4 regions of the Streptomyces sp. NPDC006691 genome follow, and region 4 is predicted to be linked to each of the others. Evidence: riboswitches for the same ligand, from Rfam matches in the RefSeq annotation. Region 4 holds a riboswitch; each other region holds the start of a gene.
What was found. A riboswitch is a leader RNA that binds a small molecule or an ion and turns the genes downstream of it on or off. The one in region 4 is predicted to bind cyclic di-AMP.
Positions count from the first base shown of each region.

Region 1 (5,815 bases), on a different contig from region 4:
CGAGCCCTGCGGATGACCGTCCTCATCGGCGAGAGCGACCTGTGGCACCGCAGGCCCGTCTACACCGAGATCGTGCACCGGGCCCACGCGGCCGGGCTCGCCGGAGCCAGCGTGTTCCGTGGCATCGAGGGCTTCGGCGCCTCCTCGCTGGTGCACACCCAGCGCCTCCTCTCGCTCGGCGAGGACATGCCCGTGGCGGTCGTCATCGTGGACGACGAGGAACGCGTACGTGCCTTCCTGCCCCAGCTCGACGAGCTGGTCACCGAAGGCCTGGTGATGCTCGACGACTGCGAGGTCGTCCGGTACGCCGGACGGGAGGCCGCCAAGTGAGCTGGATCTACGTGGTGCTGGGGGCGGCGATCGGCGCGCCCCTGCGCTTCCTCACCGACCTGACCGTGCAGAAGCGGCACGACAGCGTCTTCCCCTGGGGCACCTTCACCGTCAACGTCGTCGGCTGTCTGATCCTGGGCACGCTCACCGGCGCGGTCACCGCGGGCGCCGCCTCCTCATCCGTGCAGCTGTTCCTCGGCACGGGGCTCTGCGGGGCGCTGACCACGTATTCGACCTTCTCGTACGAGACGCTCCGGCTCGCCGAGGACGGGGCGAGGTTCTACGCGGCGGCCAACGTCGTGGTGAGCGTGGTGGCCGGGCTCGGTGCGGTCTTCGCCGGGGTGGGGCTCGCCGGGGCGCTCTGGGGCTGAGGCCCGGCACGGCGGACGAGCCGTCGACCGACCCGTTCCGCATCCGTGACGAGGCAGGCCACGGACACGCGCAACCATTCCGTATCTTCTGGCGTCTACACGCCTGTAGTCGTTAAGGTTCCGCTCGCCGGGCCGTCACCCAGAGGGCCACCGCACGCCCCGCCCCGTTCGATCCACCGGAGAACCGCATCCCATGACCAGCCCCACCCCCACGCCCCAGGCCCTGGACGGCGCGTCCATCGACGGCGGCCTGTACGGCGACATCACGGACTTCGCCCGCCACACGCACTGGCTGAACGGGCCCGTGTTCGCCTACACCAGCTACGGCGTCGCCCTGTTCGCGGTACTCATGCTGGCCGGGTGGTGGATCGCCCGGCGCGAGGACGCCTCCGTGATGGCCGCGGCCCTGTCCGCGCCGATCGCGGTGGTCCTGGCGTACGTCGTGAACGACGCGGTCAAGTCGGTGTTCACGGAACCGCGGCCGTGCCGCGCCCTGCCGCACGACTTCCTGATCGAGAAGTGCCCGCCCGTGAACGACTACGCCTTCCCCAGCAACCACACCACGGTGGCCGCGGCCGCGGCCGTGGCGCTGTTCCTCGTCGACCGGCGCCTCGGCGCGATCGCCGCCCTCGCCGCACTCCTGATGGCCGCGTCCCGGGTCTACGTCGGCGCGCACTACCCGCACGACGTACTGGTCGCCCTCGTGGTCGGCGGGGTCGTCGCCCTCGCGGTGACGTGGTCCGCGCGGCGGTACGCGGCCCCGCTCGTCTCCCGGCTGCGCGGCGGCGCCCTCAAGCCCCTGCTCGCCTGAGCCGCACGGGAGCCGGCGGGGTTTGTCTCGTACGCGCGGGCGTGGGCCGGTGTCCAGGGCGCCTCGGAACACCTAGGGTCGGCGGCATGCTGCGAATCGTCGATGAACTCGCCGGCCCCGGCCCCCTGCGCATCTGCGCCCACGCTCCGGCCGACGGCGACCCCGGCACCGCGCTGCGGGTGCTGCTGATCGCGGATGTACTGGCGCGCGTCGTCGAGCAGCGCGGCCGGGCGGCGCTCATCGGCTGGACCGGCCCCGAACAGCAGGTGGCCGCCGCCGGAATCCGGCCGCCCGACGCCGAGGGGGACCCGGAAAGCATCGCCGAGGCGCTCGGCGGCCCGCCCGGTGTCCAGCTCAGCAGCGCAACCTACGAAGGGGCCGGCGTCGCCGGGCTCCAGATCGGTGCGGCCACGCTGCCCCCGCTCGACGGCCTCGACCTGCTGGCCGTACGCCTGCTGCTGCTCAGCCGGCCCTACGAGGAACCGGTCTCGGTGACGGCCGAACAGGTCGACGAGGCGGCGCGTGCGATGGCCCGCTGGCGGCGGGCCATCGCGGACTGGGCAACGCACCCCTCGAAGCCGATCCCCGCCGACCTCAAGAGCACGGCCCGTACCGCCCTGGACAACCGGCTCGACACCGCGGCCGTACTGCGTCTCCTGCACGATCTGGCGACGTCCGACGAGGTACCGCCGGGCGCCAAGTTCGAGACCATGTCGCATCTGGACCGCGTGCTCGGCCTCGAACTCGTCCGCGAGGTCGGCACGGTGTGAACCCGGCGGCCGGGCCGACCCGCCAACCAGCCGTCTGAGCACGGTAGTTGGCGGGGATCAGTCCTCGAAACCGCCTTCGCGCAGGGCCCTGTCGATGCGGTCGCGGTGGGCCTCCTCCCACGCGTCGAGGGATTCGGCGGCCTCCTTGGCCAGCTTCCGCCGGGCCTCGACGAGCACCTGCTCCGCCCGGGCGCGCGGGGTGACCACGACGCCCTCCTCGTCCGCCACCACCACATCGCCCGCGTGCACGCGTACGCCGCCGCAGCGCACCGGCTCGTTGAGCGGGGCCACCGCCTTCTTGGCGCCGGGGACGGGGACGACGCCCCGGGCGAAGACGGGGAAGCCGGCCGCGCGCACCTCGGCGAGGTCCCGGATCACCCCGTCGACCACGAAGGCGGCGATGCCCCGGCGCTGGGCCACTGCGCACACGTTGCCACCGGCGAGGGCGTAGTCCAGATCGCCCGACTCCACCACGACGACCGAACCGGGCTCGGCCCGGTAAATGGCCGCGTGCAGCATGAGATTGTCACCGGCGGGACAGCGGACGGTGAATGCGGGCCCGGCCGCACGAGGCGTCGGGGCCCACAGCGGGCGAATTCCGATATCCATGACCTGTCGGCGTCCCACGACGTCGGCGAGCGTCGTCGGGGGAATGTCCTTGAATTCGCTGAAGTCGTTCATTCTCTTCCTGACGGTCGGTAGTTGACGCGTGCTTATTCTTTTTCTCACCGGCCGCCGGTCGGCCGGTGCGGGTTTGACGGTACGTGACGGGGCTTGCGCGTCCCGCGAGTTGAACGGCATGGGCGGTGCCCGATGTCGTGACGGGCGCTGGGATCCGAGCGGACGGCCGCGCACGGTTCGGAGAAGAGCGCATTGATCACTGCTTCGCCTCTCTGCCGGCTCCCGCTGCCGGACCCGTGTCCCATGCCGTGGGGGAGGGGCCAGGGATCATGATCCCCGACAAGGGCCACGAGGGCGTGTGTGCTGCCGCACACAGGGGGCGGGGCCACCTTCTGCGTCCGCAATGTCCTATATAGAAGGTAATGCGTGTCGGGTTTCGTGTCGCGAGAATGTCCAAATTGGGGCTAATGGGTAGGACTCGCCTCGTTTATCGCCGGCCTCTGCGGTTGCGCCACCGGCGAGTGAATTGGGTCACGTGGGGCCCGTCGGGTCCGCGGGGTCCGTGCCGGGCATTTCGGTTCGGTTGAAAGCGAGTTGAGGGTGCCCGGCGGACCGCCCGGCTCGGGAGAATTCGAGTTGATCTATATCCGCGATCATCACTCGCGAATTCCCGCCTTGTTTCCGTCGGGGCTATTCGTCTACGTTCACCGTCAATCCGGAAGGAACGCCGAATCCTGCCGCCGTCCGGAGCCGCCCAGACACGTACGGCAGGAGCGGGGGACCCAGGTAAGCCGCCGATCCGGATTCCGGACCGGCTGGGGTGAAGTCGCGTGCATCGCGACCGGACAGCTCCCGTCCGAACCCGACAGCTCACCTCGTAGGCGACGGAGAGGAAATACACCATGCCTGCAAAGGGCAAGCACCGCCGTCCCAAGTCCCGCTCGTTCGCCCGGGGCCTCGCCGTCGCGAGCACCGGCGGCGCAGTCCTGGCCATGCCGGTGATCGGCGCGACCACGGCCTCCGCGGCCCCCGCGGCGGTCCACTCCGCCGTGGCCAAGCCGGTGGCGGCGGTGAAGGCGGCGCCCACGAGCTACGCCGTCGTCGACGGGGACTCGCTGGCCAAGATCGCCGACGCGCTCCATGTGAGCGGTGGCTGGAAGCAGCTCTACCAGGACAACCAGAGCGTCATCGGCGGCAACCCCGCGCTGATCCGCCCCGGCATGAAGCTCACCCTCGGCGCCCCCGCGGCGACCACCGCCCGCGACGCGTCCGCCGCCCGCGCGGACCGCTCGGCCCGGACGACCGACCTCACCGCGACCGCCACCGTAGCCAGCACCACCACGTACGCGAACAACCTGGACGGCTGGATCAGGCAGTCGCTGGCCATCATGGCCCAGCACGGCATCCCGGGCAGCTACGACGGCATCTACCGCAATGTGATGCGGGAGTCCTCCGGCAACCCGATGGCCATCAACAACTGGGACTCCAACGCCGTGGCCGGAACCCCCTCCAAGGGACTTCTCCAGGTCATCCAGCCCACCTTCGCCGCCTTCCACGTGCCGGGCACCTCCACGGACCTGTACGACCCGATCGCCAACATCACCGCGGCCTGCAACTACGCCGCCAAGACCTACGGCTCGATCGACAACGTCTTCGGGGCCTACTGACGGTCCTCGCGGCCGGGTGCTCCCGCGGTGACGGGAGCGCCCGGCCGTGCCGCACCTCACGCGGCCCCCAGCGCGCGCCCGGCCCTGTCATCGGCCGGGCGCCGCGCCGTTCCGGGCCAGGACGGCCCTGGAGGAGTGTCCGAACAGGGAGCGGCGCAAATTTCGTTCACCCTCCAGGGTGAACAAATCCAAGGCTGGACGTTTCTGCACACGCGTCAGTTCCTAGGGTGCTAGTGCGTCACCCCGGACCACGGTGACTGTCCGACTACCGAGCACTCCCGCACCGCGGGGGTCAGTTCTGGACCGGGAGCTGCCATGGGTTCCACCGTTCGGCCATCCGTCTCGGCGCCCGTCCCCCTTCCGCCGGGGCTGCTGCCGGACCGGTGCCGCCACGCCCGCACGTATCTGATGCGCGGCTTCACCGTCGTCGAGGTGCACGGCACCGTCGACCTGGTGACCGCGCCCGATGTACAGCTCCATCTGGACGCGGCCACCCAGCCGGCCGGCGCCCGGGTGATCGTGGACCTGCGTCCCGTGGACTTCTTCGACTGTGCCGTCCTCACCCAGCTCTGCCGGGCCCGCCGCAGGATCCGGGAGCGTGCGGGGCACCTCGGCCTGGTGTGCGTACGGCCGTGGCATCTGCGCGTCCTCGCGGCGGCCCGCCTCGATACCGTCCTGCGGCCCGCCGAATCCGTCGAAGAGGCCGCCGTCGCCGCCCTCGCCCGGTCCGGCCCGGACGTCAACCGGCGCTGAACCGGGCATGGTTGGCGTGATTGCCCTCACCGCTGCCCTTTCGTCCCTTCACCCCTGCCGCCGTGGCTGATATGCACGTACAGCCCGGCATCACGCTTCACCACCGAAGGGGTTCACGTGCACGCGCAGGACAGGCAGCAGGGCCGAGCTGTCACGCCCGGCGGACCCGTTTCGCGGGCCGGCGACCGGCGTGGGAGCGAGCGCGGGGGACCGGCGGCAGGCGGCAGAGGCTTCGGCGCGGCCCAGTTGCTCGCGCTCCAGCGGTCCGCGGGGAACGCCGCGGTGGCCGGCCTGATGGCCGAGGGCGAGGCGACCGTACAGCGCTCGGCCGTGCACGAGGTGCTGCGCGGATCCGGGCAGCCGCTGGACTCCGAGGTGCGGGCCGACATGGAGTCCAGGCTCGGTGCCGACTTCGGCGACGTGCGCCTGCACAGCGATGCCGCGGCCCAGCGCTCCGCCGCCGAGATCGGCGCCCGCGCCTACACATCCGGA
Region 1 is NZ_JBIAGW010000006.1:99,607-105,421, reverse strand. It holds gene ACFYNP_RS15965 (DUF190 domain-containing protein) at 1-330, shown strand, start outside; gene crcB (fluoride efflux transporter CrcB) at 327-701, shown strand; gene ACFYNP_RS15955 (phosphatase PAP2 family protein) at 895-1,512, shown strand; gene ACFYNP_RS15950 (hypothetical protein) at 1,599-2,282, shown strand; gene ACFYNP_RS15945 (RraA family protein) at 2,340-2,963, opposite strand; cyclic di-AMP (ydaO/yuaA leader) riboswitch at 3,619-3,802, shown strand; gene ACFYNP_RS15940 (transglycosylase SLT domain-containing protein) at 3,806-4,570, shown strand; gene ACFYNP_RS15935 (STAS domain-containing protein) at 4,886-5,323, shown strand; partial or broken gene ACFYNP_RS15930 (DUF4157 domain-containing protein) at 5,441-5,815, shown strand, end outside.
Region 1: another riboswitch for cyclic di-AMP. It lies ahead of ACFYNP_RS15940 (transglycosylase SLT domain-containing protein); the one in region 4 lies ahead of ACFYNP_RS21430 (M23 family metallopeptidase).

Region 2 (5,815 bases), on a different contig from region 4:
GACGCACCGCCACCAGGTCCGTGCGCGCCTGGTCGGCGGGCACCTGCTCGGGCACCTCGGCTGCGCCGTGGCCGCCGCAGGGGCCGCAGCCGCCGCCTTCGTGGGAACCGCAGGCGCTGTCCTCGTGCGAGCCGCAGCCCGCGGGGCTCGTGCCGCAGGCGGATGCGGCGAGCGCGTCGGCGCGATGGCGCGGCAGGGTCGTGGTGTCGGCGCCCTCCACCTCGAACCCGGCGTCCGCGATCATGTCGAGGTCGGCCTGTCCGGCCTGGCCCTCACTGGTCAGGTAGTCGCCCAGGAAGATCGAGTTGACCAGGTGCAGCGCGAGCGGCTGCATCGAACGCAGATGCACCTCGCGGCCCCCGGCGAGCCGCACCTCCACGTCCGGACACACGAACCGGGTCATGGCGAGGATGCGCAGGCACCGCTGCGGGGTGAGGTTCCACTCCTTGGCGAGCGGGGTGCCCTCGAACGGGATCAGGAAGTTCACCGGCACCGAGTCAGGGTCGAGCTCGCGCAGCGAGAAGACCACGTCCACCAGGTCCTCGTCGGACTCGCCCATGCCCGCGATCAGACCCGAGCAGGCCGAGAGGCCGGCGCCGTGCGCCTTGGTCACGGTGTCCACGCGGTCCTGGTAGGTGTGTGTGGAGGTGATGTCCCCGTACGTCGCCTCGGACGTGTTCAGGTTGTGGTTGTACGCGTCCGCGCCGGCCGCCCGCAGCCGCTCGGCCTGGCCGTCGGCGAGCAGCCCGAGACAGGCGCACACCTCGACGCCCTCGTTCTGCTCCTTGATCGCCTCGATCGTCTCGGAGACCCGGTCGATGTCGCGGTCCGTGGGGCCTCGGCCGCTGGCCACCAGACAGACCCGCTTCGCGCCGCCCGCGACGCCCGCGGCCGCCGCCTTGGACGCCTCGTCCGGCTTGAGCCAGGTGTACTTCAGGATGTCGGCCTTGGAGCCGAGCCGCTGTGAGCAGTACGAACAGTCCTCGGGGCACAGGCCCGACTTCAGGTTGACCAGGTAGTTCAGCTTCACCCGACGGCCGAACCACTGGCGGCGCACCTTGCCGGCCGCGGCCACCACATCGAGCAGTTCGTCGTCGGAGGTCGCCAGTACGGCGAGTGCCTCTTCGCGGGTCGGCAGTTCGCGCCGCAACCCCTTGTCCACCAGCGTGTTCAGCAGGTCCATGGCGCCGATCTTCGCGCACGGCACCGCCCGCGGCCAAGGTAGGGATCCCACAACACAGCCCGTTGGAGGTGTGTGTATCGCCACACCATGCCCGGGCATGGCAGCGGCTAGGGTCTGTCGGCAGCCTACAAAAGGGACTCCACCATGCCGCGAGCGCCGTTCGACTGGATCGACGCGGAATCGGAGCGCCGCGAGCGCGCCGGTCTGGTCCGCACCCTGCGCCCGCGCGCCGCAGGGCAGGACCTCCTGGACCTGGCGGGCAACGACTACCTGGGCCTCACCCGGCACCCGGCGGTCGTCGCGGGCGCGGCCGGGGCGGCCCGCCGCTGGGGCGCGGGCGCCACCGGCTCGCGCCTGGTCACCGGCACCACCGAGCTGCACGCGGAACTGGAGCGCGAGCTGGCCGATTTCTGCGGCTTCGAGGCCGCCCTCGTCTTCTCCTCCGGGTACGCGGCGAACCTGGCGGCGCTCACCGCGCTCGGCCCGCACGGCTCGCTGATCGTGTCCGACGCGGGCAATCACGCCTCCATCGTGGACGGCTGCCGCCTGGCCCGGGCCCGTACCGAAGTGGTGCCGCACGCCGAACCCGAGGCCGTCCGCAAGGCCCTGGACGCCCACGGCGGGCCCGGGCTCGTCGTGACGGACTCGGTGTTCTCGGTGGACGGGGACGCCGCTCCACTTCACCCACTCGCCTTCGCCTGCCGGGAGTTCGGGGCCGCTCTGGTCGTGGACGACGCGCACGGGTTCGGGGTGCTCGGCGAGGGGGGCCGCGGCGCGCTGCACGCGGCCGGGCTCGCGGGCGCCGTCGACGCGGTCGCCACCGTCACCTTGTCGAAATCGCTCGGCAGCCAGGGCGGCGCGGTGCTCGGCCCGGCCCGGGTCATCCGTCACCTGGTGAACGCGGCCCGCACCTTCATCTTCGACACCGGCCTCGCTCCGGCGGCCGTGGGCGGCGCGCTCGCGGCCCTTCGACTGCTGCGTACGGAACCGGAGTTGGCGGACCGGGCCCGTGCCGTCGCGGCCGAGCTGCACACCAGGATCACGGCCGCCGGCCACCAGGCGGTACGCCCCGACGCCGCGGTGGTCTCCGTGCGGGCCCCCTCGCCCAGGGCCGCGGTCGGCTGGGCCGCGGACTGCCGGGCGGCCGGGCTCGTGGTGGGCTGCTTCCGTCCCCCCTCGGTGCCGGACGGCATCTCGCGGATCCGGCTGACCGCGCGCGCGGACCTGACGGAGAGTCAGGTCGACATGGCGGTGGGCGCGATCCTGAGGACCGCGCCCACGATGTGACGATCCGTCAACTCGGCTGCGTGACGGTGGAGACGAAGCGTTGCCAGGCGGGTGCGCCGAAGAGCAGTGCGGGCCCGTCGATCCGTTGTGAGTCGCGTACGGCAAGCAGCTCGCCATTGAGCCGGGCCGTCTCGACACAGTTGTTCATGCCCACGCTGCGGCTGCTGCGCCGCCAGGTGGCACCGGTGAGGGATGTGCTGGAAGGAACGTGCGCAGGGCGTGCGGACATCATGCCTCCCCACTCGCCCGACCTAGCCCGGTCCTTCCCGGGCCGTCCTGGCGATGAGATCCAACGATTCCGTGGAGGAAAGCGCGAGTGCCTGGACGGTCTGGAACGCGGCACTGTACGCCTCAAGGTCTTCTCTCCGCTCCAGATAGAGGCTACTCGTCAAGTGGTCGATAACAACCACATCCAGATCAGAAATGGCCGGAAATGAAAACATAATGAAAGGGCCGGTGAGCCCGACATAGCCGCCGCGCTGGAACGGAATGACCTGTAACCGCACATGCGGCAGTGAGGCCATATCGAGCAGATGCCGCAATTGCTCCCGCATGGCGGCCCGGCCGCCCACCCACCGGCGCACCACCGCCTCGTCCAGGACCGCGCTCAGTGTCAGCGGTGCGTCTCCGCGCAGCACCTCCTGGCGCGCGATCCGCACCTCCACGAGCGAGTCCACCTTGTCCGGCGGCAGCCCCCGGAGCGCGGCCCGCGTCACCGCCCGCGCGTACGCCGGGGTCTGCAACAGGCCGGGCACCACCGAGGTTTCCAGAGTGCGCGCCGAACGCGCCTGCGACTCCAGGCTGATGAAGTCGCGGTACTGCGGCGGCAGCAGGCCCCGATAGGCGTGCGCCCAGTCGGCCCCGCCGCCGCCCGCCGAGTCCGCCAACGCCTCAAGCAGTGAACGGAGTTGGGGGTCACCGACTTCGTACGCGTCGAGGAGGCGGGTGACGTCCGCCGGTTTCACACCACTGCGCCCGGTCTCGATCCGGCTCACCTTCGACTGGTGCCAGCCGACCAGAGCGGCCGCCGCCCCGCTCGTGAGCCCCGTGGCATCGCGCAGTTTGCGCAGCTCCTCGCCGAGCTTGCGTCTGCGCACCGCCGGTCCATGCCCCATGACGGCCTCCTTCGCCTCCGGCGATGGGTAAGTGTGAGCCCAAATACGCTCTGCCGTCGGACAGTTCACCGCTTTGAGCGACAGATATATGCATATCTTGGTGGATCGCACCCGAGACCGGCACGATGAGTGGCACTCTGGCGCGAAGCACAATCCGAGGCCGTAGTCGTCTTCGCGAGCGCTCTTCCGCCACGAGTCAACTGCCGGTCCGGGTGGGAAAGGGACAGCGTCGCCATGGCAGACCACCTCGAAGCAACCGTCACTCTGCCGAGCGCCCCCGCCTCGGTCTCCGCGGCACGGCGGTATGTCGCCGGGGTCCTCACCGAATGGGGCCTGCCCTCCGGCGCCGAGGCCGCCGACACGGTTCGGCTCATCGTCTCGGAGCTCGCCACCAACGCGGTCCAGCACACCTTCGGCCAGTCGCCCACGTTCACCGTCGACATCCGGCTGGAACGCGAGGAAGAGCTGCGGATCGGCGTCACCGACAGCCATCCGCGCTGGCCGAAACGATTGCCCGCGGCCGTTCAGCAGGACAACGGCCGGGGCATGGTGATCATCCGCTGGCTCGCGGCCGAGTCCGGCGGCCGGCTCTCGGTCGCGCCCACGGCGGACGGCGGCAAGACGGTCTGGATCGCCCTGCCGTGGACGGCGTCGGTCCAGAGCGGCTAGCCGGCCCGCGAGGCCCGTCGGGCCCGTGAGGCGGCCCGGGCCGCCCGAGGCCCGGTCAGGCCCGTCAGGTCCGCGAGGCGCGCCCGGGAGCCCCCGGTGGGCCCGGCGCGCACCGGGGACCGTCCGACGGGGCGTCAGCCCACCCGCCCGTACCAGACGGCGCTGCTCCAGATCCGCTCCAGGCGGACCACGGCGCCGGTCTTGGGGGAGTGCCAGATGCGGCCGTTCCCGGCGTAGATGCCGACGTGGTAGACGCTGCCTCCGGAGTGGAAGAAGACCAGGTCCCCCGCCTTGCGGGCGGACGCGGTGACATGCCGGGAGCTGTTGTACTGCTGCTGCGCCGAGCGCGGCAGCTTGCGGCCCGCCTGCTTGAACGAGTAGAGCGTGAGCCCCGAGCAGTCGAAGCGGGAGGGGCCGGAGGCGCCGTACTGGTAGGGCGATCCCTTCTTCGACGCGGCCACGTGGAGCGCCCGGGAGGCCACGGCCGCGGCGCTCGCCCCGGACGTGCCGCCCGGAGCCAGCGTCGTGCCGCCCGTGATGGCGAGGGTGAGGGCACAGACGGTGCCGAGCCGGACCGTCAGGGACGGGACGTGTGTCTGCGCGGTCATGCGCAACCCTTCGTCAAACCGCCTGCGAAGGATGACCTGTCGGGTTCGGACTGGCGAAGATGCCCGGCCGCGCGAACGGCTTCACCCCGAGGGACGGCCAAGGCTCGGCCGCCCCGAAGAAATCGGGTCCTCCACTCCTGCCGGTCCACTCCTGTCGACCAGACGTCCGGAACGGCGGCAGGACTCGGCGTCCGCCCGGACCGCCCCGCCGCGGTGGCGGGGGCTTGTCGTCTCAGGGATCTTCACGCACCGACTGTCGGATTTGCGGCCCGAAACGGCTTTCTGTGAGGCTCCTCACGAGTGCCCCATTCGGGTGGACACGGGCGAATGCATGCTGCTCCAAACGGGCTTGGCGAGCCTCGTACCTGCGAAGAAGGATCGTTTCAGCACGGCGGTCACGGGCCGTAAGCGGCTCATAAGGGTCAGGGAAAAGTGCCGCCGGTGAGCCGAACGGGGGTAGCCCGTTTGGTTCGTTTCGCGCGGTGTTCGAGCGCGTCGCGTATCCCCGGCCCGCTCACAGCGTCGACTGCGGGGGGACCGCGAGCCGTCCCGCGCGCCGTTCGCCGTCCAGCACGCGCAGTGCCCGCGTCAGCGTCGGCGCGTACACCCGTGTCTCGCCCCGCGCGTGCATCAGCGTGAGGGCGTCCTTGAGCTCGGCGGCCCGGACCACCAGCGCCTGGGCCGCCCGTAGGGCTCCGTAGGTGTCATGGCCGTGGGCCGGGTTGATCCGGCCGAGCAGATCGACCACCGCGAGATAGGAGTCGATGAACTCGGCCTCGGCGCGCGTGAGCGCGGGCAGCGGCGGAAGCTCCGGTGGCAGCACGGCACCTCACCTGCCGTGCCGGGACGTCTTGCGGCTTTCGAGCACGTGGTCGGCGAGTCCGTACGCCACGGCCCCCGCGGCGTCGAAGACCACGTCCCGCTCGATGTCGGCGGCCACCCGCTCGGCGTCC
Region 2 is NZ_JBIAGW010000005.1:403,710-409,524, reverse strand. It holds gene bioB (biotin synthase BioB) at 1-1,183, opposite strand, end outside; gene ACFYNP_RS15115 (8-amino-7-oxononanoate synthase) at 1,328-2,470, shown strand; gene ACFYNP_RS15110 (DUF397 domain-containing protein) at 2,478-2,699, opposite strand; gene ACFYNP_RS15105 (helix-turn-helix domain-containing protein) at 2,722-3,585, opposite strand; gene ACFYNP_RS15100 (ATP-binding protein) at 3,820-4,254, shown strand; gene ACFYNP_RS15095 (C40 family peptidase) at 4,389-4,862, opposite strand; cyclic di-AMP (ydaO/yuaA leader) riboswitch at 4,867-5,062, opposite strand; gene ACFYNP_RS15090 (hypothetical protein) at 5,377-5,685, opposite strand; gene ACFYNP_RS15085 (ATP-dependent Clp protease proteolytic subunit) at 5,692-5,815, opposite strand, start outside.
Region 2: another riboswitch for cyclic di-AMP. It lies ahead of ACFYNP_RS15095 (C40 family peptidase); the one in region 4 lies ahead of ACFYNP_RS21430 (M23 family metallopeptidase).

Region 3 (5,815 bases), on a different contig from region 4:
CACCCTCAGGCATTACGGGGACCTCGGCCTGCTCGCCCCGAGCCGTATCGGGAGCAATGGCTACCGCTACTACGACCAGGACGCCCTGGTCCGGCTCCAGCGGATCCTGCTCCTGCGCGAGCTGGGGCTCTCGCTGCCGGTGATCGGCGAGCTCTTGGAGGGCGAGCGCGATCCGGCGGCCGCCCTGCGCACCCATCTGCGCCTGCTCGAACAGGAGCGCGAACGCATCGCGCGGCAGATCGCGTCCGTGCGGACCACCCTGCACAAGACCGAGAGGGGAGAGGAACTCATGGCCGAGGAAGTGTTCGACGGCTTCGACCACACCCAGTACGAGGAGGAGGTGAGCCGGCGCTGGGGGCGGGACGCCTACGAGAAGAGCGACCGCTGGTGGCGCTCGCTCACCGAGGCACAGCGCAAGGGCTTCCTGAAGGAGCACGAGGACATCGCCCGGGACTGGGGCCGGGCGCACGGCGCGGGCGCCGCCGCCGACGGCGACCTCGCGCAGGACATCGCGCGACGGCACGTCACCTGGCTGTCCACCACCACGAGCGTCGGGCGCTCGTACGTCATCGGGCTCGGGCAGATGTACGTCGACGACCCTCGCTTCGGCGTCAATTACGACCAGCACGGCGCCGGCACGGCCGTCTTCGTGCGGGATGCCCTGACGGTGTACGCCGAGCGGCATCTCTCGGACGGTGACACCCGGACCGGCGAGGTTGGTGGCGGAGGGTAGTCTCGCGCTCGCCGTGAGCGATTGGGCGAGCGGGTGCTGAGCGGGTGGGTGAGCGAGTGGGTGGGCGGGCGAGGGGTGGCTGGTGGGCGCGGGCTCCGCGGGGGGCGGCGGGTGCGCTGGTGCTCGTCGGCGTCTGCCTGCTCGGGCTCGGCGGGTGCGCGGAGTCGGGCCGGCCGTCCGTACCGGCCCGGGTCGCGCCGGTCGCCGGGATGTCGGCTCCGACCCACGGATGCCGGCTGAACCGGGGCGGCTGGGTCGAGCTGCCCTGCGTGCCCGAGCGGGCCGCCAATCACCGGCACACCCGGGGGAGCTGCGCCCGGGGCCGCCCCGGCCCGCACCGCTGCCGCCGCCACTGACCCGGCCGCCCCCGCCCGGTCCAGGGCCCGGCAGTGCGGCCCGGCACCGCCCGCAGCCCGCCGCTCGGCCTGCCCGGCACTCGCCTGGGTGCCTCAAGTCGCCTTCGGGGCCGAAACGGGCCAGGCTGGACGGGTGCGGCAGCGAGCAGAGGGCGAAGGGCGCCTGGTACGGGCGCTGCCCGTACTACTGGTCATCGTGGGCTTCGTCTTCGATGCCTCCACCCCGCCGGACCTGACCGCGGCCGCGCTCTTCGCGGGTGCCCCGGTCATCGCCGCGCCGTTCTACTCGGCCCGGGGCACGGCCACCGTGGGCCTCTGCTCGGTGGCCGCCGTCGTGGCGCTCTGGTTCATACATGATCTGCCCAACCTCGGCGAAGGCGCGAGCGAGCTGTTCACCGTGCTCACGGTGGGCGCGCTCGCCCTCTTCATCAACCGCATCCTGCGCCGCAGCGGCGAGCGCCTCGCCTCCGCCCGCGTCATCTCGGAGACCGCGCAGCGGGCCGTGCTGCCCACGCCCGCGTCCCGCATCGGCGGGCTCCACGTCGCCGCGCGGTACGAGGCCGCGCAGGCGGACGCCTTCATCGGCGGGGACCTGTTCGCCGTGCAGGACACCCCGTACGGGGTCCGGCTCATCGTCGGTGACGTACGCGGCAAGGGCCTCCAGGCGGTGGAGGCCGTCGCCGTGGTGATCGGTGCGTTCCGGGAGGCCGCCGAGCAGGAGTCGTCCCTGGAGGCGGTGACCCAGCGCCTGGAGCGGGCGCTGGCCCGCGAGGGCACCCGGCGCGACCGGCTCGACGCGGTCGAGGGGTTCACCACGGCGCTGCTGGCCGAGATCCCGCGCGGCGACGGCACCGTACGCCTGGTGAACCGGGGCCACCCCGAGCCGTTCCTGCTCCACCAGGACGGGTCCCTCGACGTGCTCGTGCCGAGCGAGCCCGCGCTGCCGCTCGGCATGGCCGACCTCGGGGTGTGGCCGGACCGCTCGGACGTGCGCCCCTTCCCGCCCGGTTCCACGCTGCTGCTCTACACGGACGGGCTCTCCGAGGCGCGCGACGAGGCGGGCGTCTTCTACCAGCCCGCCACCCGCCTCCGCGGCGCGATCTTCCCGGGCCCGGACGAGGTCCTGGACGCGCTCGTCGACGACGTACGCCGCTATACGGGCGGCGGCACGAGCGACGACATGGCGCTGCTCGCGGTGGGCCGGCCGGCCGAGGGCCAGCCCGACCGGCGGCGCACGGTGACGATCGTGAAGTGAGGCCCGGCGAACGGCCGTGGGGTGTCCGGCGAGTGGCCGTGAGGGTGTCCGGCGAGTGGCGGTGAGGGTGTCCGGTGGGCGGCTGTGGGGGAGTCCGGTGAGCGGTCGCGCGCGGGGCTGGCGGGCGGCCGTGAGAGGGGCCGGTGAGCGCTCCGCCGGGCCGTCACGGTGGGTGCCCGGAAGGTCTCACTGCGCATAACAATTGACACACCGTCAGAAAACGCGTGTGACGCGAGCGACTCTGAAAGGCCGTCAACTCGCCCGTTTTGCCCTGGCAATGGGCACTAAGTCCACGCCTTGGCCGTTAATGATCAGTGGGAACGGCTTGGAATCCGCCCCCGCTGTCTATTAACGTTCGATAACGCAGCGCGGTCGTCCCAGCCGCCGCCAAGGCGGCACCGCGCGCCTGCGCCGAATCCCCTTCGGGGAACCGGGGAACCACCAACTTGGGGTGAATCGGACGTCCGTCATGGGCGCTCGTAGGAGACCTTCCTGCTCCGAACCCGTCAGCTAACCCGGTAGGCGAGAAGGAAGGAAAGGAGCGCCCCCCGTGGCGTCCAGCGAGCCTGCCCTCGGCACCCCCCTCCCTCCCGTTTCCCTGTACGGGGACGCACCCGGCGAGAACGAGACCTGGGAGGAGTGGGACCCGACCGAGGAGTCCGTACGTCCGGTCCGGGGGAGACACAGAGTCGCCAAGCAGCGTGGCGGACTCGCGCGCAGCTCCACCGTCCTCGGGGTCGGCGTCATCGCGGCCGTCGGTGCGGGCGGCATGGCCACCGCGCAGGCCAAGCCGCCGGTCTCCATATCCCTGCCCGACTCCATCAGCGAGAACCTGCCCCACCTCGGCTCGCTGCCCGGCGTCGGCGAGCTGGTCGCCTCGCACGACACCCCGAGCAGCCCCACAACCGCTGCCGCGCAGGCCGAGCAGAAGATCGCCGCCGCGCCGCTGACCATGACCGGCCTGACCACGAGCGAGGCCGAGCAGGGCGCCACCGACGCGGGCGAGGCGCTGCGCGCCCGGATCCTCCAGCAGGCCGCGCAGCAGAAGGCCGGGGCCGTCGCCGAGGCGAAGGAGGCCGCGCAGAAGGCCGCGGCGGCGAAGGCGGCCGAAGAGGCCAAGGCCAAGCAGGACGCGGCCGAGGCGAAGGCGGCCGCGGAGAAGGAGGCGGCGGAGGCCGCGGCGGCGAAGAAGGCGGAGGAGGAGCGGCTGGCCAAACTCGCCGCCAGCTACTCGCTGCCGGTCGGTTCGTACACGCTCACCTCGACGTTCGGCGAGGCCGGCTCAATGTGGTCCTCCGGCCACCACACCGGCCTCGACTTCGCCGCGCCGACGGGTACGCCGCTGAAGGCGATCCACTCCGGGACGGTCAAGTCGGCGGGGTGGGCGGGGGCGTACGGGTATCGCACGGTCATCGAACTCGATGACGGGAGCGAGCTCTGGTACTGCCACCAGTCGTCGCTCGCGGTGAGTGTGGGGCAGAAGGTGGCTACGGGGGATGTGATCGGGCGGGTCGGGGCGACCGGGAACGTCACGGGGCCGCATCTGCACCTGGAGGTGCACACGCCGTCCGGTACGGGCATCGACCCGATGACCTGGCTCCAGTCGAAGGGGCTCAACCCCTGAATGCCTGAACCCCTGAACCCCTGAATGCCTGAACCCCTGAATGCCTGACTGCATAAACACCTGGCAGTCGTTTGAGGACGAGCTGCCCTGAGGCGCGAACGGGGGTTGGGGGCCCGGAGCCTCCCTGGGGTCCGGCCCCTCTCTGGGGTCCGGAGCCGACCAACCCCGGGCGACCGGTGGGAGGGTGGTCCCCAGGGGTAGGAATAGGCGGGCCCGCGGCGGAGGTTAGGGGGCTATGACCTCCTTGCGCCCGCTCGGCTCCGCCGACCTCTCCGTGTTCCCCCTCGCCCTCGGCGGCAACGTCTTCGGCTGGACGGCCGACGAGACCCAGTCGTTCGCCGTCCTCGACGCCTACCTCGCCGGCGGCGGCAACTTCGTCGACACCGCCGACGGCTACTCGAAGTGGGCCCCGGGCAACTCCGGCGGTGAGTCCGAGACGATCATCGGCAAGTGGCTGGCGGCCCGCGGCAACCGTGCCGACGTCGTCGTCGCCACGAAGGTCGGCTCGCACCCCCAGTACGAGGGCCTCGCCGCGGGCACCATCAAGGCCGCCGCCGAGGAGTCGCTGCGCCGCCTCGGCACCGACTACATCGACCTGTACTACACCCACTTCGACGACACCTCCGTCCCCGTCGAGGAGATCGTCACCGCCCTGGACGAGCTCGTACGCGAGGGCAAGGTCCGTGCACTCGGTGCCTCCAACATCAGCCCCGCGCGGCTCCAGGAATCCCTGGACTTCGCCGACCGCGAGGGCCTCGCCAAGTACGCGGCGCTCCAGCCGCACTACAACCTGGTCTCCCGCGACACCTACGAGGGCGCCCTCCAGGACACGGCCTCGCACGCGGGCCTCGCCGCGGTCCCCTACTTCGCGCTCGCCTCCGGCTTCCTCACCGGCAAGTACCGCCCCGGCCAGAGCGTGGACAGCGCGCGGGCCGAGGGCGCGGGCAAGCACCTGGACACCGAGCGGGGCCGCAAGGTGCTCGCCGCGCTCGACCGGATCGCCCAAGAGCGCGACGCGGAGATCGCCACGGTCGCCCTCGCCTGGCTGGCGGCCCGGCCCACCGTCGCCGCCCCCATCGCCTCGGCCCGTACCGTCGAACAGCTCCCGGCGCTGCTCGCGGTAGCCGACCTGGAACTCACCGACGCCCAGCTCTCCGAGCTGACCGCCGCCTCAGCCTAGGTACGGGTTGTACGGGTTGTACGGGCCGTGGACCGGGCCCTGGCCCGCGGCGGGGCCCGGCTGTCCGTACGGGGCGTACTGCGGGTGCGGGTGCGGGTGCGGGTGCGGGTGCGGCGCGTACGGCGCGTACTGCGCGTGCTGGGTGTAGGGGTGCGGCGGGCCCGGCTGCGGCGGCACCCAGATGCGTCCCGTCGCTCCGGCCGCGTACAGCAGCGCCGGGCCCGCGATCGGCTTGCGCTCCCACAGATGGTGGAGCAACTCCTGCTCGCGGGCGGCGAAGTCGGGCCCCGGTCCCGTGGCGCCCCGGCTGCGGTACGCGCGGTGGCGCAGGAAGGCGAGCGCGGTCGCGAACGCCTCGTACTCGGCGACCGCCCGGGCCGCGCGCTTCCCGCCGAAGCGGTGGTGCGCGAAGTCGCGGGCCGTCGCGCGGGCCCGCATCGAGGAGAGCGCGAGCGGCTCGACCGGGCCCAGCCAGCCGGCCGCGGCGTACGCGGGCAGCTCGGCGGCGACGGTACGCAGCTCGCGCTGCCGGCTCCAGATCGCGAGCCAGGTCAGCAGCCCGAACACCGGCACCATGAAGGCCCCGTACACGATGTAGAAGCCGTACACCCCGAACAGCGTCGAGCTGTTCCACAGGGCGTGCATGCCCATCGCGCACACCAGGCCG
Region 3 is NZ_JBIAGW010000019.1:21,064-26,878, reverse strand. It holds gene ACFYNP_RS30735 (MerR family transcriptional regulator) at 1-733, shown strand, start outside; gene ACFYNP_RS30730 (PP2C family protein-serine/threonine phosphatase) at 1,223-2,344, shown strand; cyclic di-AMP (ydaO/yuaA leader) riboswitch at 2,744-2,884, shown strand; gene ACFYNP_RS30725 (M23 family metallopeptidase) at 2,895-3,968, shown strand; gene ACFYNP_RS30720 (aldo/keto reductase) at 4,204-5,148, shown strand; gene ACFYNP_RS30715 (PrsW family intramembrane metalloprotease) at 5,140-5,815, opposite strand, start outside.
Region 3: another riboswitch for cyclic di-AMP. It lies ahead of ACFYNP_RS30725 (M23 family metallopeptidase); the one in region 4 lies ahead of ACFYNP_RS21430 (M23 family metallopeptidase).

Region 4 (5,815 bases):
CGCGAGTAGATCACGGAGTACGCGTACTCAAGGAAGGAGCCCTGCATCTCGTCGACGACGTCGATGTCGAGGATCCGCTCCTCGAAGTCGTCGGGCGGCGGCGGGGTCTTCGTGCTGCGGCGGGCCATCGCGGCTGCTGCTCCTTCACGTACCGGATCGGATCACTGACGCCGACCATTGTGGACCGTCCCACTGACAACGCCGACCGCGACCCGGGAACTTCGCCAGGTGCCCGCGCGCTTGCATACAGTGGCAGGACTTCTTTACGTAGGGGTTCTCCCGCCAGTACTTCACACAGCGGTACTGCACATCGCGAACGAAGGGACGTACATGCCCATGGGTCACACGGCCACCGCGCAGGCCGGCTCCGGCGGTCTGACAGCGACTGAGCACCGACTGGCCAACGGCCTGCGCGTGGTGCTCTCCGAGGACCACCTGACCCCGGTCGCGGCGGTGTGCCTCTGGTACGACGTCGGCTCGCGCCACGAGGTCAAGGGCCGCACCGGCCTCGCCCACCTCTTCGAGCACCTCATGTTCCAGGGCTCCCACCAGGTGCACGGCAACGGCCATTTCGAGCTGGTGCAGGGTGCGGGCGGTTCGCTGAACGGCACCACCAGCTTCGAGCGCACCAACTACTTCGAGACCATGCCCGCCCACCAGGTGGAGCTCGCGCTCTGGCTGGAGGCCGACCGCATGGGCTCGCTGCTCGCCGCGCTCGACGAGCAGTCGATGGACAACCAGCGCGACGTCGTCAAGAACGAGCGCCGCCAGCGCTACGACAACGTCCCCTACGGCACCGCCTTCGAGAAGCTGACGGCGCTGGCCTACCCCGAGGGCCACCCCTACCACCACACGCCGATCGGCTCGATGGCGGACCTGGACGCGGCCACCCTGGAGGACGCGCGGAACTTCTTCCGTACGTACTACGCGCCCAACAACGCGGTGCTCTCCGTGGTCGGCGACATCGACCCGGAGCAGACGCTGGCCTGGGTGGAGAAGTACTTCGGCTCCATCCCCGCCCACGACGGCAAGCAGCCGCCGCGCGACGGCTCCCTGCCCGACACCATCGGCGGGCAGCTGCGCGAGGTCGTCGAGGAGGACGTCCCGGCGCGCGCCCTGATGGCCGCCTACCGGCTGCCCCACGACGGCACCCGCGAGGCGGACGCCGCCGACCTGGCGCTGACCGTCCTCGGCGGCGGCGAGTCCTCCCGGCTGCACAACCGCCTGGTCCGCCGCGACCGCACCGCGGTGGCCGCGGGCTTCGGCCTGCTGCGCCTGGCCGGCGCGCCCTCGCTCGGCTGGCTCGACGTCAAGACGTCCGGCGGCGTCGAGGTCGAGGACATCGAGAGCGCGGTCGACGAGGAGCTCGCGCGGTTCGCCGCCGAGGGCCCCACCGCGGAGGAGATGGAGCGCGCCCAGGCCCAGTTGGAGCGCGAATGGCTCGACCGGCTCGGCACCGTGGCCGGCCGCGCCGACGAACTGTGCCGCTACGCCGTCCTGTTCGGCGACCCGCAGCTCGCCCTGACCGCGGTGGACCGCGTCCTGGACATCACCGCCGAGGAGGTCCGGGCGGTCGCCGCCGCGACGCTGCGCCCCGACAACCGGGCGGTCCTGGTGTACGAGCCCACCGCGGCACCCGAGGCAGGCAACGAAGAGGAAGAGGCGGGCCAGTGACGGACGCTGTCGTGACCATGGAGTTCCACCCGCAGCCGACCGCGGGCCCCGCGACCCCGTGGGCCTTCCCGGCCCCCGAGCGCGGCACGCTCGCCAACGGCATGACCGTGCTGCGCTGCCACCGGCCGGGCCAGCAGGTCGTCGCCGTCGAGGTGTTCCTCGCGGCCCCGCTCGACGCCGAGCCCGAGGGCCTGGACGGCGTCGCCACCATCATGGCGCGCGCCCTGACCGAGGGCACCGACAAGCACTCGGCCGAGGAGTTCGCCGCCGAACTGGAGCGCTGCGGCGCCACGCTCGACGCGCACGCCGACCACCCGGGCCTCCGGGTCTCCCTCGAAGTGCCGGTCTCCCGGCTGCCCAAGGCGCTCTCGCTGCTCGCGGAGGCGCTGCGGGCCCCCGCGTTCGCCGGCTCCGAGATCGAGCGCCTGGTGCGCAACCGGCTCGACGAGATCCCGCACGAGCAGGCCAACCCGGCCCGCCGCGCCGCCAAGCAGCTCGCCAAGGAGCTCTTCCCGGCGTCCTCGCGCATGTCCCGGCCCCGCCAGGGCACCGAGGAGACCGTCGCCGCCATCGACGCGGCCGCGGTGCGTGCCTTCTACGAGGCGTACGTGCGCCCCTCGACGGCCGTCACCGTGGTCGTGGGCGACCTCGCGGGCACCGACCTCGACGCGATCCTCGCGGACACCCTGGGCGACTGGACCGGCAACACCGCCGAGCCGCGCCCCGTCCCGCCGATCACCGCCGACGACCGGGGCCGGGTCGTCATCGTGGACCGCCCGGGCGCGGTCCAGACCCAGCTGCTCATCGGCCGTATCGGCCCCGACCGCCACGACCGGGTCTGGGCGGCCCAGGTGCTCGGCACGTACTGCCTCGGCGGCACCCTGACCTCGCGCCTGGACCGCGTGCTGCGCGAGGAGAAGGGCTACACCTACGGCGTGCGGTCCTTCGGCCAGGTGCTGCGCTCGGGTCCGGACGGCGGCGCCTCGATGCTCGCCATCACCGGCTCGGTCGACACCCCGAACACCGGTCCTGCCCTGGACGACCTGTGGAAGGTGCTGCGCAAGCTCGCCGCGGAGGGGCTCACGGACGCCGAGCGCGAGACGGCCGTGCAGAACCTGGTGGGGGTCGCGCCGCTCAAGTACGAGACCGCGGCGGCCGTCGCCGGGACGCTGGCCGACCAGGTCGAGCAGTTCCTGCCCGACGACTACCAGGCCCAGTTGTACGCCCAGCTCGCGGACACCGGGACCGTGGAGGCGACGGCGGCCGTCGTCAACGCCTTCCCGGCCGACCGGCTCGTCACGGTCCTGGTCGGCGACGCGGCGCAGATCGCGGAGCCGGTCAAGGCGCTCGGCATCGGCGAAGTCACCGTCGTCACGGGCTGATTGAGGCCCCCGGCCCGCCGGGCGGGGCGCGGGACGGATGAGGACGCGGAGGACCCCGGAGGCGGACGCGCCGCCGGGGTCCTCCCGTATGTCCGGTTTATTGGGGAGGTTGCCTGTCTGTCATGTGGCGTGCGCTACAAAAACCTGTGTGTGTTTGGTGATTGAAAGACGAGCCGTTTAGCGTCGTTCCCGCTGTCCGTCACCACCCGTCGCAGCCGCGGCACCGGACAGTGATCGCCGAGTCCCCGATGGCGCGAGCCAGGGGAGCCGGGGACCCACTCAGTCCCTGGGGTGAATCGGACGCCTCCGCCCGCGGAGGAGCCCGTAGGAGACCTTCCTGCTCCGAACCCGTCAGCTAACCCGGTAGGCGAGATGGAAGGAAAGGACACCGCCGCTACATGGCGTTCACCCGTGCCACCGGGAAGCACCGCGCGCCCAGCCGCATGACGCGCCGCAGCGCGAACATCGCGGGCATCGCCACCCTGGCCACCGCCGGAGTCGTAGGCACCCTCGCCTCCCCGGCCGTCGCCGCCCCGGGCAGCACCACCGACACCGGTCTCAGCCAGGCCATCGTCATCGGCGACTCGATCGCCGACCAGCTGGGTGCCCAGGCCGACGCGCAGAAGCAGGCCGTCGCGAAGGCGCGGGCGCAGGCCGAGGCCGAGGCCGCCGCCCAGCGCAAGGCCGAGCAGCGTGCCCAGGAGGCGCGCGAGGCCAAGGAGCGCGCCGCGCGCGAGGCGGAGCGCAAGCGCCTCAACACGTTCGTGGCCCCCATATCCGGCAGCTATGTGTCCACCGGCTACAAGACCGGCGGATCGCTCTGGTCCTCCGGCAGCCACACCGGCATCGACTTCCATGCGGGGATCGGCACTTCGGTCCACGCGGTGGGTCTCGGCACCGTCGTCGAGGCCGGTGACGGCGGCGCCTACGGCAACAACATCGTGATCCGGATGCACGACGGCACGTACACCCAGTACGGCCACCTGTCGGTCATCCAGGTCTCCGTCGGCCAGTCCGTCGAACCGGGCCAGCAGATCGCCCTGTCGGGCAACACCGGCAACACCACCGGCCCGCACCTGCACTTCGAGGCCCGCACCGGGCCGGAGTACGGCACGGACATCGACCCGATCGCCTATCTGCGCTCGCACGGCGTCGGCGTCTGAGCCGTCCCCGGCGCACCCCCGCGCATCCCGAAGGCCCCCGGCACCGAGCCGGGGGCCTTCGGCATTGGCCAAAAGATATCCCTTGGTTCCGGCCCGTCACCCGGAATTAACACGGCCTGCAATAGGGTCGCGAAAAAGCCTTGGTCGACCGCGTTCCGCGGGGAATGAAGCGGAGGTTCGCCATGCGCATTCCGGCGCATTCGGTATGCACGGCCATACGCGACGACATCGTCACCGGTGTCTTCGAGCGCGGCGGCCGGCTCACCGAGGAGGTCCTGGCCCGTCGTTACGGCGTCTCCCGCGTCCCGGTCCGCGAGGCGCTGCGGACCCTGGAGTCCGAGGGATTCGTGACCACCCGCAGACATGCCGGCGCCTGTGTGGCCGAGCCGACGGACGTGGAGGCCGCCGATCTCCTCGAACTGCGCGTCCTGCTGGAGCCGTTGGCCGCCGCCCGGGCCGCGCGCCGCCGCACCGAGGCCCATCTCAAGGTGCTGCGCGGCCTGGTGAGACTGGGTCAGGACCGGGCCAGGCGCGGCCAGGGCGAGGATCTGCGCTCGCTCGGCGGCTGGTACCACGAGACGCTCGCCCAGGCCTCCGCGAGCCCCGGACTCATCGCGATGCTCACGCAGCTGCGGCACAAGGTGGCCTGGATGTACGCGGTCGAGTCGCCGGCGAGTCCCACCGAGGCGTGGGCCGAACTCGGCGCGATCACCGACGCGGTGACCCGCGGCGACGCCGAACGCGCCCGCGCGCTCACGGCCCTGCACGCCGAGCGGTCCTTTTCCGCCCATCGGCTGCGCACGGCGCCACCCGTGAGAACTCCGCAACATCCCGTCAACACGGCGAGTGCCCGCGCTTAACGGCGGGGCCGTATACAAAGAAAGCGATCGGGAAGCGCCGCATCGCGCTGCCTGGAAAGCGAATTGCCCTGCGCGGAAAGCCGCATTGTCCGGTCCGGAAAGGGGCGGCCCCGCGTTCCTTCGCATGGGCGCGCACCGGAAGGGACGGTTGATGCGCCCTCATGGGCGCGCGCCGGAATTCACGGGAAAGACAAAAGGACCGCGGAACCCGCATGCGGGTTCCGCGGTCCTTCGGTGTACTGCCGGCGGCGTGCTGCCGACCGGATCAGACGGTCTCGGGGAGTTCCTCAAGGCCCTCGGCGACCAGCTTGGCCAGCCGGTCGAGCGCGGCGTCCGCGCCCTCGGCGTCGGAGGCCAGCACGATCTCCTCGCCGCCCTGCGCACCCAGGCCGAGCACCGCGAGCATGGACGCGGCGTTGACCGGGTTGCCGTCGGCCTTGGCGATCGTCATGGGGACTCCGGCAGCCGTGGCGGCACGGACGAAGATGGACGCGGGGCGGGCGTGCAGGCCCTCGGCCCAGCCGACGTTGACGCGGCGCTCAGCCATGGTGTTGCCCTTCGAAATCTCTGACGGTTGTCTAGACCAGTCTCTCACGGGGTGTGCGGTGCTCGTACCGACCTTAGGCCCCAGTGTGCCGCCGATCGGCCCTCCCCACCTTGCCCCGACCCGTACGGCCCCGCGACCCGTACGCTTTCGGTATGACGACGGCGTCCGACCCCGCGTACCCCGCTCACT
Region 4 is NZ_JBIAGW010000009.1:184,575-190,389, reverse strand. It holds gene ACFYNP_RS21445 (DNA topoisomerase (ATP-hydrolyzing) subunit A) at 1-128, opposite strand, end outside; gene ACFYNP_RS21440 (M16 family metallopeptidase) at 337-1,674, shown strand; gene ACFYNP_RS21435 (M16 family metallopeptidase) at 1,692-3,056, shown strand; cyclic di-AMP (ydaO/yuaA leader) riboswitch at 3,282-3,441, shown strand; gene ACFYNP_RS21430 (M23 family metallopeptidase) at 3,455-4,219, shown strand; gene ACFYNP_RS21425 (GntR family transcriptional regulator) at 4,402-5,079, shown strand; gene ACFYNP_RS21420 (HPr family phosphocarrier protein) at 5,345-5,626, opposite strand; gene ACFYNP_RS21415 (GNAT family N-acetyltransferase) at 5,779-5,815, shown strand, end outside.